DNA from 2 places in the Variovorax sp. 54 genome. Region 1 is predicted to be linked to the other one. Evidence: riboswitches for the same ligand, from Rfam matches in the RefSeq annotation. Region 1 holds a riboswitch; the other holds the start of a gene.

What was found. Region 1 has a riboswitch for cobalamin ahead of CLU95_RS28825 (TonB-dependent receptor domain-containing protein). Riboswitches for the same ligand answer to the same signal wherever they lie in the genome.
Region 2: linked by a shared signal. The riboswitch ahead of CLU95_RS03090 (TonB-dependent receptor) and the one ahead of CLU95_RS28825 (TonB-dependent receptor domain-containing protein) in region 1 are both predicted to bind cobalamin.

What each region holds. Positions count from the first base shown of each region.
Region 1 covers NZ_PEFF01000001.1:6,287,836-6,292,369, reverse strand. The annotation lists gene CLU95_RS28825 (TonB-dependent receptor domain-containing protein) at 1-1,245, opposite strand, end outside; cobalamin riboswitch at 1,318-1,558, opposite strand; gene CLU95_RS28820 (hypothetical protein) at 1,690-1,917, shown strand; gene CLU95_RS28815 (cell division protein ZapA) at 1,914-2,261, shown strand; gene CLU95_RS28810 (sulfite exporter TauE/SafE family protein) at 2,551-3,378, shown strand; gene CLU95_RS28805 (universal stress protein) at 3,452-3,877, shown strand; gene CLU95_RS28800 (helix-turn-helix domain-containing protein) at 3,923-4,534, opposite strand, start outside.
Region 2 covers NZ_PEFF01000001.1:663,298-667,831, forward strand. The annotation lists gene CLU95_RS03090 (TonB-dependent receptor) at 1-1,900, opposite strand, end outside; cobalamin riboswitch at 2,031-2,310, opposite strand; gene CLU95_RS03095 (hypothetical protein) at 2,392-2,613, opposite strand; gene CLU95_RS03100 (hypothetical protein) at 2,763-3,170, shown strand; gene CLU95_RS03105 (EI24 domain-containing protein) at 3,140-4,009, opposite strand; gene ybaL (YbaL family putative K(+) efflux transporter) at 4,112-4,534, opposite strand, start outside.

The sequences.
Region 1 (4,534 bases):
GTCGTCGTCGTGGCGCACGTGCAGCTGCAGCGAATGCGGGCCCTTCACGTAGCCGTAGCCCAGTGCGGCGGCGTTCTGCGAACGGTCGCGCGAGAACAGCTTGGCCGAGGTGGTCGGCGCGTTTTCGAGCGCGTCTTCGCGGCGCTCGAGCGTGGCGGTCACCAGGTGCGCGCCAAAGCGGAATTCGTTCTGGAACAGGTAGCCGCGCAGGCGGGTTTCGGTGCGATAGAACGAAGGCTGGGTCTTGTAGACGGTCTGCGAATCGGTCACCTGCAGGCGGGTGCTGTAGATGTCGTTCCACTTGGCCGACCAGGTCAGGCCGGCGGTGCGCAGCTCGTTGGTCGACACATCGTCGCGGAAGGTGATCGGCAGCTTGGTGCGAAAGCTCACCGACGGGTCGTAGGCCGCTTCGGTGTTGCTGGTGAGCAAGGTGGCGTCGATGCGCTGGTCGGGCGTGATCTGGAAACCCAGCTTCAGGTTGCCCGAGGTGCTGCGGTAGCCGTCGCGGTCGGGGTTGGTGAAGCCGTCTTTCGAGGGCGTGCGCTTGGCGATGGGCTGGATGTTGAAGCCCTTGCTTTCTTCATGTGCCACGCCAAACGAGTAATCAAGCAGGCCCGACTTGCCGCTCACGCCGCCTTCGATGCGGCGCAGGCCGTGGCTGCCGAAGCCGATGCCGGCGTAGGGCGACACGCCCTCTTCGCCGCGCTTGGTGAAGAGCTGGATCACGCCGCCCACGGCGTCCGAGCCGTACACCGCGGCGGCCGGGCCGCGCAGCACTTCGATGCGATCGATCTGCGACAGCGGAATGCCTTCCCAGCCGGCGCCGCCGGTCGATTGCGAGTCGATGCGCACGCCGTCGAGGTAGACCGCGGTGAAGCGCGATTCGGCGCCGCGGATGAACAGGCTGGTGGCGTTGCCCACGCCGCCGCTGCGCGAGAGCTCCATGCCGGGCAGGCGCGCCAGCACGTCGGCCACGCCGGTCGCGCCGCTGCGCTCGATGGTCTTGCGGTCGACGATGGAGACATCGCCCACCAGGTCCGACAGCGCCTGCGGCGTGCGGTTGGCGGTGACGACGGTCTCGTCGAGCGTGGCAGATGCTGCTGCGGCGGCTTGCGCCTGCGCAGCCAGCGGCACCAGGGCCAGGCCGCCGAAGGCCGAGGCCAGGGCAAGTGTCAGCGGCAGGCACGCGGGACGGTTGCGGCGCGCGCTGGCGCGGCCGCTGGAGAGGGAAACACAGGAAATCATGGGGTGAACCGAACGAACTTCTATGCCCTGGCCGGCTTCCCCGCCGGCGCCATGGGCGTCATGGCTGCCGATGCGGCAGCCGCCTTGTTGGCCGGTATCCGGGCTGGCAGATCGACCCTTTGCCGCCTTCCCAGGCGCCTGTTTCAGAGCGCCCAGTGGCTGGATGGAAAGGGGTGACGCCTTGCGGCGTCGTCTGCTTGACCGTTGCGGGGGCAGCGCAGGCGGCTTCGGCCCCGGGGGGCGTCCACTCCTGCTTCCCGTTGAACTGCGCCGTGCGAACCACGCCGCGAGCACCAACGGACAGGATTTTAGGCCCACGGGGCGCGCACGCCACACCGGGTTTGATCACCGGCGGCGCAGGCCCCAGAATCTCGGCCACGTCCGGCGCGCGCCCGCGCGGTGCGCCAGACCTTCCGAATTCCCGGGAAACTACAATCGCCAACCATGCCCGCCTCCAGCCCCATCGACCAGATCGCCGAGCGTGTGGAACGCCTGCTCGTGCGTCACGAAGAGGTGCAGCGCACCAATGCGCTGCTGCAGGAACAGGTCGATGCGCTCACGCGTGAACGCGACGGCCTGAAGTCGCGGCTCGCCGCGGCCCGCACCCGCCTCGATGCCCTGCTGGAACGGCTGCCGGCCGAACCCCCTTCCGAAGATTCCCATCACGCATGAAGCAGATTGAAGTACAGATCATGGGCCAGAGCTATTTGCTCGGCTGTCCCGACGGCGGCGAGGCGCAACTGCGCGAGGCCGTCGACCGCGTGGACGCGGCCATGTGCAAGATCCGCGACGCAGGCAAGGTGAAGGCCCGCGACCGCATCGCCGTGCTCGCCTCGCTGAACCTGGCTTTCGATCTCGCGGCACAGCAGGCCGCTGCTGCCGCCGCACCGGCCCCTGCGGTTGCCGTCGCAGCCACCGCCAGCACCGGCGAAACCTCCGGGGACACCGACCCGCAGGCCGCCCAGCTCATTCAAAGACTCGATCAAGCCCTGGCGGGCGATGGACATTTGCTCTGAAGGCACGCGGCACGACGCAGACGGGGCGTAAAATCCACTTCGTCTGCAGACGTGTCGGGCTTAATATTTCCTTGTTCCAATGCTCTCCGGAGCCGGGCTTGGTACATCGCTAGACGGGCGTGATCATCTCGCGTCAGATGAACCCGAAGTCTTGCTGCCCTCGCCCACCTGAACCCTGGTTCAGGATGCGGGTCCGGCACACCATCTGCAGACACCTTTTCCCGCCACGGCCCCCTGCTTCACCGCACGGGGCCGTTGCTTTTTCAGCCGCTCTTTTTCCAAACACCCCGTGAACTTCACCGCCCTGCTCGACCCGCTCCTGATCGCCGAACTCGCCGCGCTCGGCCTGGGCACCGGTTTCCTCGCGGGCCTCCTGGGCATCGGCGGCGGCATGCTGATGGTGCCGTTCATCACGATCATCATGGGCCAGCGCGGCGTGCCGGCCGACCTCGCGGTGAAGATGGCGATCGCGACCTCGATGGCGACGATCATCTTCACGTCGGTGTCCAGCGTGCGCGCGCACCACAAGCGCGGCGCGGTGCGCTGGGACATCGTGCAACGCCTGGCACCCGGCATCGTCATCGGCAGCCTCGCGGGCAGCCTGGGCGTGTTCGCGCTGCTCAAGGGCACGGCGCTGGCCATCTTCTTCGCGCTGTTCGTGGGCTTCTCGGCCACGCAGATGTTCCTCGACAAGAAGCCCAAGCCGACACGCCAGATGCCGGGCACCGGCGGCCAGCTCGCGGCGGGCGGCACCATCGGTTTCATCTCGGGCCTGGTGGGCGCGGGCGGCGGCTTCATCAGCGTGCCGTTCATGACCTGGTGCAACGTCGCGATCCACAACGCGGTGGCAACCAGCGCGGCGCTGGGCTTTCCGATTGCGGTGGCCAACGTGCTGGGCTATGTGCTCAGCGGCCAGTCGGTGCAGGGCCTGCCGGCCGGCGCCTTCGGCTACATCTGGCTGCCCGCGCTCGTGGTGATCGCGGCCTGCAGCGTGTTCACCGCGCCGCTGGGCGCCAAGGCCGCGCACAGCCTGCCGGTGAAGAAGCTCAAGCGCGTGTTCGCGAGCATCCTGTACCTGCTGGCCGCCTACATGCTCTGGAAGGGCCTGCGGGGCTGAGGCATATCAAACACTCCCCGGCTTTCCTGTGCCATCCTATGCGGCAGTTCTTCACAGTCGTATAAGGAAAGCCATGAAAATCCTCATCGCCGTCGACGGCAGCGCCTACACGCAAAAAGCCCTCAACTACCTGCTCGCCAACCGCGCCATGTTCGTGGACGGCCATGAGCTGGTGGTGGTGAATGTCTGCACGGGCATCTCCGGCCACGTGGCGCGACACCTCAGCAAGGAGATCGTCGCCGACTACTACGCCGAGGAAAACGCCAAGGTGCTCGACCCGGTGAAGGCCTGGTTCGCCGACAAGGGCGTGACCAACTACAAAGCCGACGCACGCCACGGCCACGCGTCTGAAGAAATCCTCAAGTCGGCCACCGAATCGAAGGCCGAGCTGATCGTGCTCGGCACGCACGGCCACGGCATCCTGGGCCGCGCGCTGATGGGTTCGGTCGCGACCAAGGTCGTGGCAGAGACCAACATCTCGGTGCTGCTGGTCCAGTAAGAAGACCCGGTCACCCCGGCGACGGCCGATGCGCCGTGGCCGCGGTCATGGTTGCGAGCGCTGCCGCCGCCATTCGCGCGGCGAACATCCGAAGCGCTCGCGAAACGCGCGGCTGAAATGCGCCGCGTCGTTGAACCCCCTCCCATACGCGATCTCCCCCACCGGCCGCCCTGCCAGGCGCGGCTCCAGCAGGTCGCGGCTGCACGCGTCAAGCCGGCGCTCCCAGATGTACTGCGAGGGCGTCAGCGGCTCGCTCTTGAACACGCGGTGGATATGGCTCACCGACATGCCCAGCTGCGCCGCCAGCGTGCCCACCGACAGCGTCGGGTCGGCCAGCTGCTCGTCGATGCGCTGCTTCACGCGCCCCAGGTGGTACGCCGTGAGGTTGCTGAGCGCCGGTGCGTGCGCCGCGGGCAGCGTCTGCAGGCCGGCCACGAGGATGTTCTGCACGCCATGCGCCACCGCCAGCGCCGAGGCCGGCTGCAGCGCGTCGAAGTCCTCGCGCAGCGTGCGGATCATGCCCAGCAGCAGGTGCCCCGCACCCTCGCGCCCTGACACGGTGGTGGCCGTGAGCGCCTCGGTGTCGCGCAGCTCGCTGCGCAGCCGCTCGCCGGGCAGCTTGAGCACGATCTGCTCGAAGGGCTGGTCGAACAGCAG
Region 2 (4,534 bases), 5.6 Mb from region 1:
CCGCCACCTCGGGCACGCCAGCCGGCGTGTTGCCCGCGCGCGAGACCAGCGACTTGCCGACCGCTTCGTTGAAGTCGTCATAGCGCGCACGCAGCCGCGCGGCGTTGGCTTCGAGCCGCAGCGTGGAGGTCAGCGCCAGGTCGAGCGTGGCCTCGATGCCTTCGGACGACTGCTTGCCGACCTGCTGGGTGAGGGTCGGGTCGTTCGCGTCGCGCGACAGCAGCTTGTCCTTCTCGATGCGGTAGGCGGCCACGCTCCACGCGCCGCGGCCTTCGGCCAGCTGGCGCTTGTAGCCCACCTCGACCTGATTGCCGGTGCTGAGTTCAAACGGCACCTGCGTGGCCGACGTGCTGATGAGCCCGGTGAGCGGATCGGCCGCGCGCGCCACCTGCGCATAGAACGACTGCGCGGCGTCTGGCGCGTAGACCACACCGAGGCGGCCGGTGGCGTACTCGAAGGTCTTGTCCAGGCGCGGGGCGCGGTTCTGCGGATCGGTGCGCACGATCTTCGCGTGGTCCCAGCGCAGGCTGCCGACCACCGACCACTGCGCGTTGAAGGCCAGCTTGTCTTCGGCGAAGAAGGCGTAGGTGCTCGTCTTCGTCTTGTAGCGCGGCAGGTAGGCCGTGGGCGACACGTAGTAGCCGGGATTGAAGACAAAAGCGTCGACCACCGAGCGCCCGCCGTAGGGCGTGTCGCTCGAATTCAGGAAGTCGATGCGGTTCACGTCGAAGCCCACCAGCATCTGGTTCTTCAGGCCGAACAGCGCGTGCTTGAAGGTGGCGTCGGTGCGGTTGCCGATCTGCTCCTGGTCGTGGCCGATCTCCAGGTAGTCGCCGCGCGTCACGCGGTTCGTGGCGGCGCTGTAGGTGTAGGTTTCGCTGTCGCGCCAGTGGCGCTTGCTGTCCAGGCGGTAGAGCTGGTTGCGCACGGTGACGGCGTCGTTGGGCGTCCACTGCGCATCGAGGCGGGTCCAGCGGTCGCGGTACTTGACCTCGGCGTCGTCGAGGTTGTAGTTCTGCTCGCGGTTCAGGCTGCTCACGCGGCCGTTGATGAGCGGCACGCCGAAATAGCGCTGCGGCGTCTGGCGGCCCTCGTCGTGCGAGAGCGTGAACTGCAGCTGCGGCGACACATCGAGCCGCACCGCGCCGCCCACGGCCAGGCTCTCGGCCTCGCCGCGCACCATGAAGCCGTCGGTCCTGCGGTGGCTGATGTCGAAGCGGTACGAGAGCATGTCGTTGATCGCCCCGCCGCTGCCGAAGGCGACCTGGCGCGTGGCGTCGGAGCCCACGGTCACGAGCGCTTCGTTGCGAATCGGGCCGCGCGTGGGCTTCTTGGGCACCACGTTGATCGCGCCGCCGATGGCGCCCTCGCCGAACATCACCGAGGCGGCGCCGCGCAGCACCTCGATGCGGTCGGTCGACCAGGTGTCGAACGGGAAGGTGACGGTGCCCGCGCCCACGTACAGACGCGTGCCGTCATACAGCTGCATCACCGAGCCGTGGCCGTTGAAGCCGCGCGCCGACAGCGACGAGCCGCCGTTGCCCGGCGCGGGCGAGCCCGTGATGCCGGTGGCGCGGCTCGCAGCCTCGACCACCGACACGTCGCCGCGCGCGCGGATGGTGTCGCCGGTGAGCACCTCGATGCTGGCCGGCGTTTCGAGTGGCGTGAGGCCCAGGCGGCTGCCGGTCTGCGTGGGCTCGTCCAGGGCCAGCGGCGTGTGGCGGCTGGCTTCGACCTGCACGGGCGCGAGGCTGGGGCGGCCCGCCGTGTCGCCCGACTGGGCCAGAGCTGGCCCGCATGCGAGGCCGAGCCCCAATGAAATGCCTGAAAGACCCGAAAGGCGTGCCCGTTGCAGGGGCAGGCCCGGGCGATCGCGCAAGGGCAGCGATGCCTGATTCATCCGATTTCTCCTCCGGCCCGCGTCCCCGCAGGCTCCTGACCGATCGAGGACGAAGAGGGAGAAGAGACTGAGGGCGGTGCCGTTTCGCGCGAGGGGAAAGGGCAGGCCCGGACACGCACTCCCGCAGCGTCCGAAGGCGGTTGCGAAGGCCGGTATCCGGGCTCGCGGAGTGCGTCGAAAGGTGCATGCACCTCGACGCCGAAACCCTCGCCTTCCCACGCCGAAGCGCAGTGGCTGCCCATGCAAGAAAGCGCATGAGCCTGAGGGTGTCGATATCCGCTGACCGTTGCGGGGGCAGCGCAGGAATGGAAGCGTCGATCAAAAAGACGACGCCTCGCACCTGCTTCCCGTTTAACCCCGCCGCCAGTCCTGTGACTGGTCGTGCAGGGCACCTTCGAACCGTGGGGTGGTGGACGACACCGGTGTGAACCAATGTTTCCAACCGCCGGGATTATAGGGAGCGCCCTGCGGCGGCGCCCTCATGGGCCCCGTCAGACGGGCTTGCCGTCGGGCCCGAACAGCCGCCGCAACACCGCCACGCCGGCCACCAGCGCGTTCGAATAGGTGGCGTAGGGCTCGTGGGCGGCTTCGAGCGGTACGTACACGTGGGTGGAGTCGCCGGTCGAGCCGTCCACGGCTTCCATCAGCACCCAGTAGAACTCCCCTTCTTCCAGTTCGTGGACGGTGAGTGCGATGTCTCTCGGCGAAGGCATGTCGGTCGGAAATGAAACAGGGAATGAACCCGCCTTTGAACGGGCTGGGGGCTGGCGCGGTTGTCAGTACTAGGGCTTCTCCTACAGTGCTTGTACGCCGCTCGGCCTAATGTTAGGGGTGGGGAGCTGCATCAGAACAAGGAGTCAGCATGAAACATTTCACGCTTGAACCCAACATGCGCGCCAGTTTCGGCGGCGCGTTCTACCCGACCGGCTTCTCCCTGGTGATGTTCCCGAGCATCGAAGACGCCAGCCGCATCGGCCACGGGCTGATCGAGAAAGGCATCGTGAGCGGCGACGAGGTCTACCTGATACCGGCCGAAACCGTCCTGGCGGAAATCGCGCCGACCGTGCATGCCTCGCACAGTCCCCTGCCCTCCGCCGGCACCGACGGCGCCACGGTGCGCGCCTTCATCCATCTGGCCCACGAAGGCCACACGGGCCTGTTGATCCGCACCAAGGACGGCGCCACCACCGAGCGCGTGATGGAACTGGTGCGTACCGTGCCCTACTCGATCGCCGAGCGCTACCGGACGCTGGTGATCGAGGACCTTTGAACGCCGGCTGAAGCGCCGGCGTCAGCCTGGCGCTCCGCCTCCATACCTCGGTAGCCGAGGTGGCAGGCGCCTGCGCCCAGCAACGCAGGCAGCAGCAGATTCACCACGGGCACGAGCGCCAGCAGCAGGATCAGCACGCCGAACACCACCATCGCCCCGCGCTGGCGGCGCACGATCCGCATGCGCTCCTCGCCGTTCGCGATGCCGGCAAGCGCGGGCCCCAGCAGAAAGCGCACGTTAAGGTAGGCGAGCAGCAGGAACAGCAGCACGCCGTTGACCACCGGCACCAGCAGGCACAGCAGCATGCCCAGGCTTGCGCCCAGCCACGGCCCCAACCAACCGCGCACGCCGGCCAGCCAGCCCGAGGGCTCGGGCCGTGGCTGCGCCAGCAGCGCCGGGTAGCGCGCCTGCACGCGCTCGCGCACCGGGCCCAGCAGCGCCCAGCGCAACGCCAGCCGGATGGTGGCGACGATGACGCCGACGTACATCACCACCAGCACCGCGACCGTGAGCACCGCCGCGTAGAGCAGCAGCATCGCCAGCGCAGGCGCAATGCCCGCCATGCCCGCGACGCTCCCTCCGGTGCCTCCCGTGCCGGGCAGCAGGCCGAGCACCGCACCGCCCATCACGACGAAGACCGACACCACGCCGGCCGCCGTTCCGATCGGCTGGAAGTGACGGTAGAACACCCAGCTCCACACCGCGAAGACCAGCAGGCACAAGCCCGCGGAACGCAGTGCGATGCCGGGACGCAGGCTGGAGCGAAAGGCCAGCGCCAGGCAGACCAAAGACTCGCGCACAGCGCCGAGCAACGAATGCCATCGGGCTTTCAGTGACATGGGATGAGGAAAAAAGAGATCGGTGAAATGTGCGGGGGCATGCCGTGGCCAGGAGATGACGCCCGACCGGCGCGACCCGCGACAAGCGTATTCAGCCAGCTCTCAAGCCGGCACCGCCATCGCGGCGGCGCGCTGCACCACATCGCGGGCCATGGCCTGGGCGAGTTCCTGTTCGCCCAGGAACACCTTCGCATCGGTTTCGTCGGCCAGCAAACGGGCTTCCTGCTCGTTGTGGCTGCGCACCACGGTCTGGATGGTCGGGTTCAGCGTGCGGGCGGTTTCGATCATCTGGCGCACGTTCATGGCGTCGGGCGTGGCCACCACGAGCACGCGGGCGCGTGCCACATGCGCCTGGATCAGCACCGCCGGATCGGCCGCGTCGCCCCACACGGCCGGAATGCCGGCCTCGCGCAGCTTCTCGACCAGCTCGCGGTTCTGCTCGGCCACCACGTAGGGGATGTCGTTCGTCTCGAGCTCGGCGGCGATGCGCCGGCCCACCCGGCCGTAGCCGACCAGCACCACCTG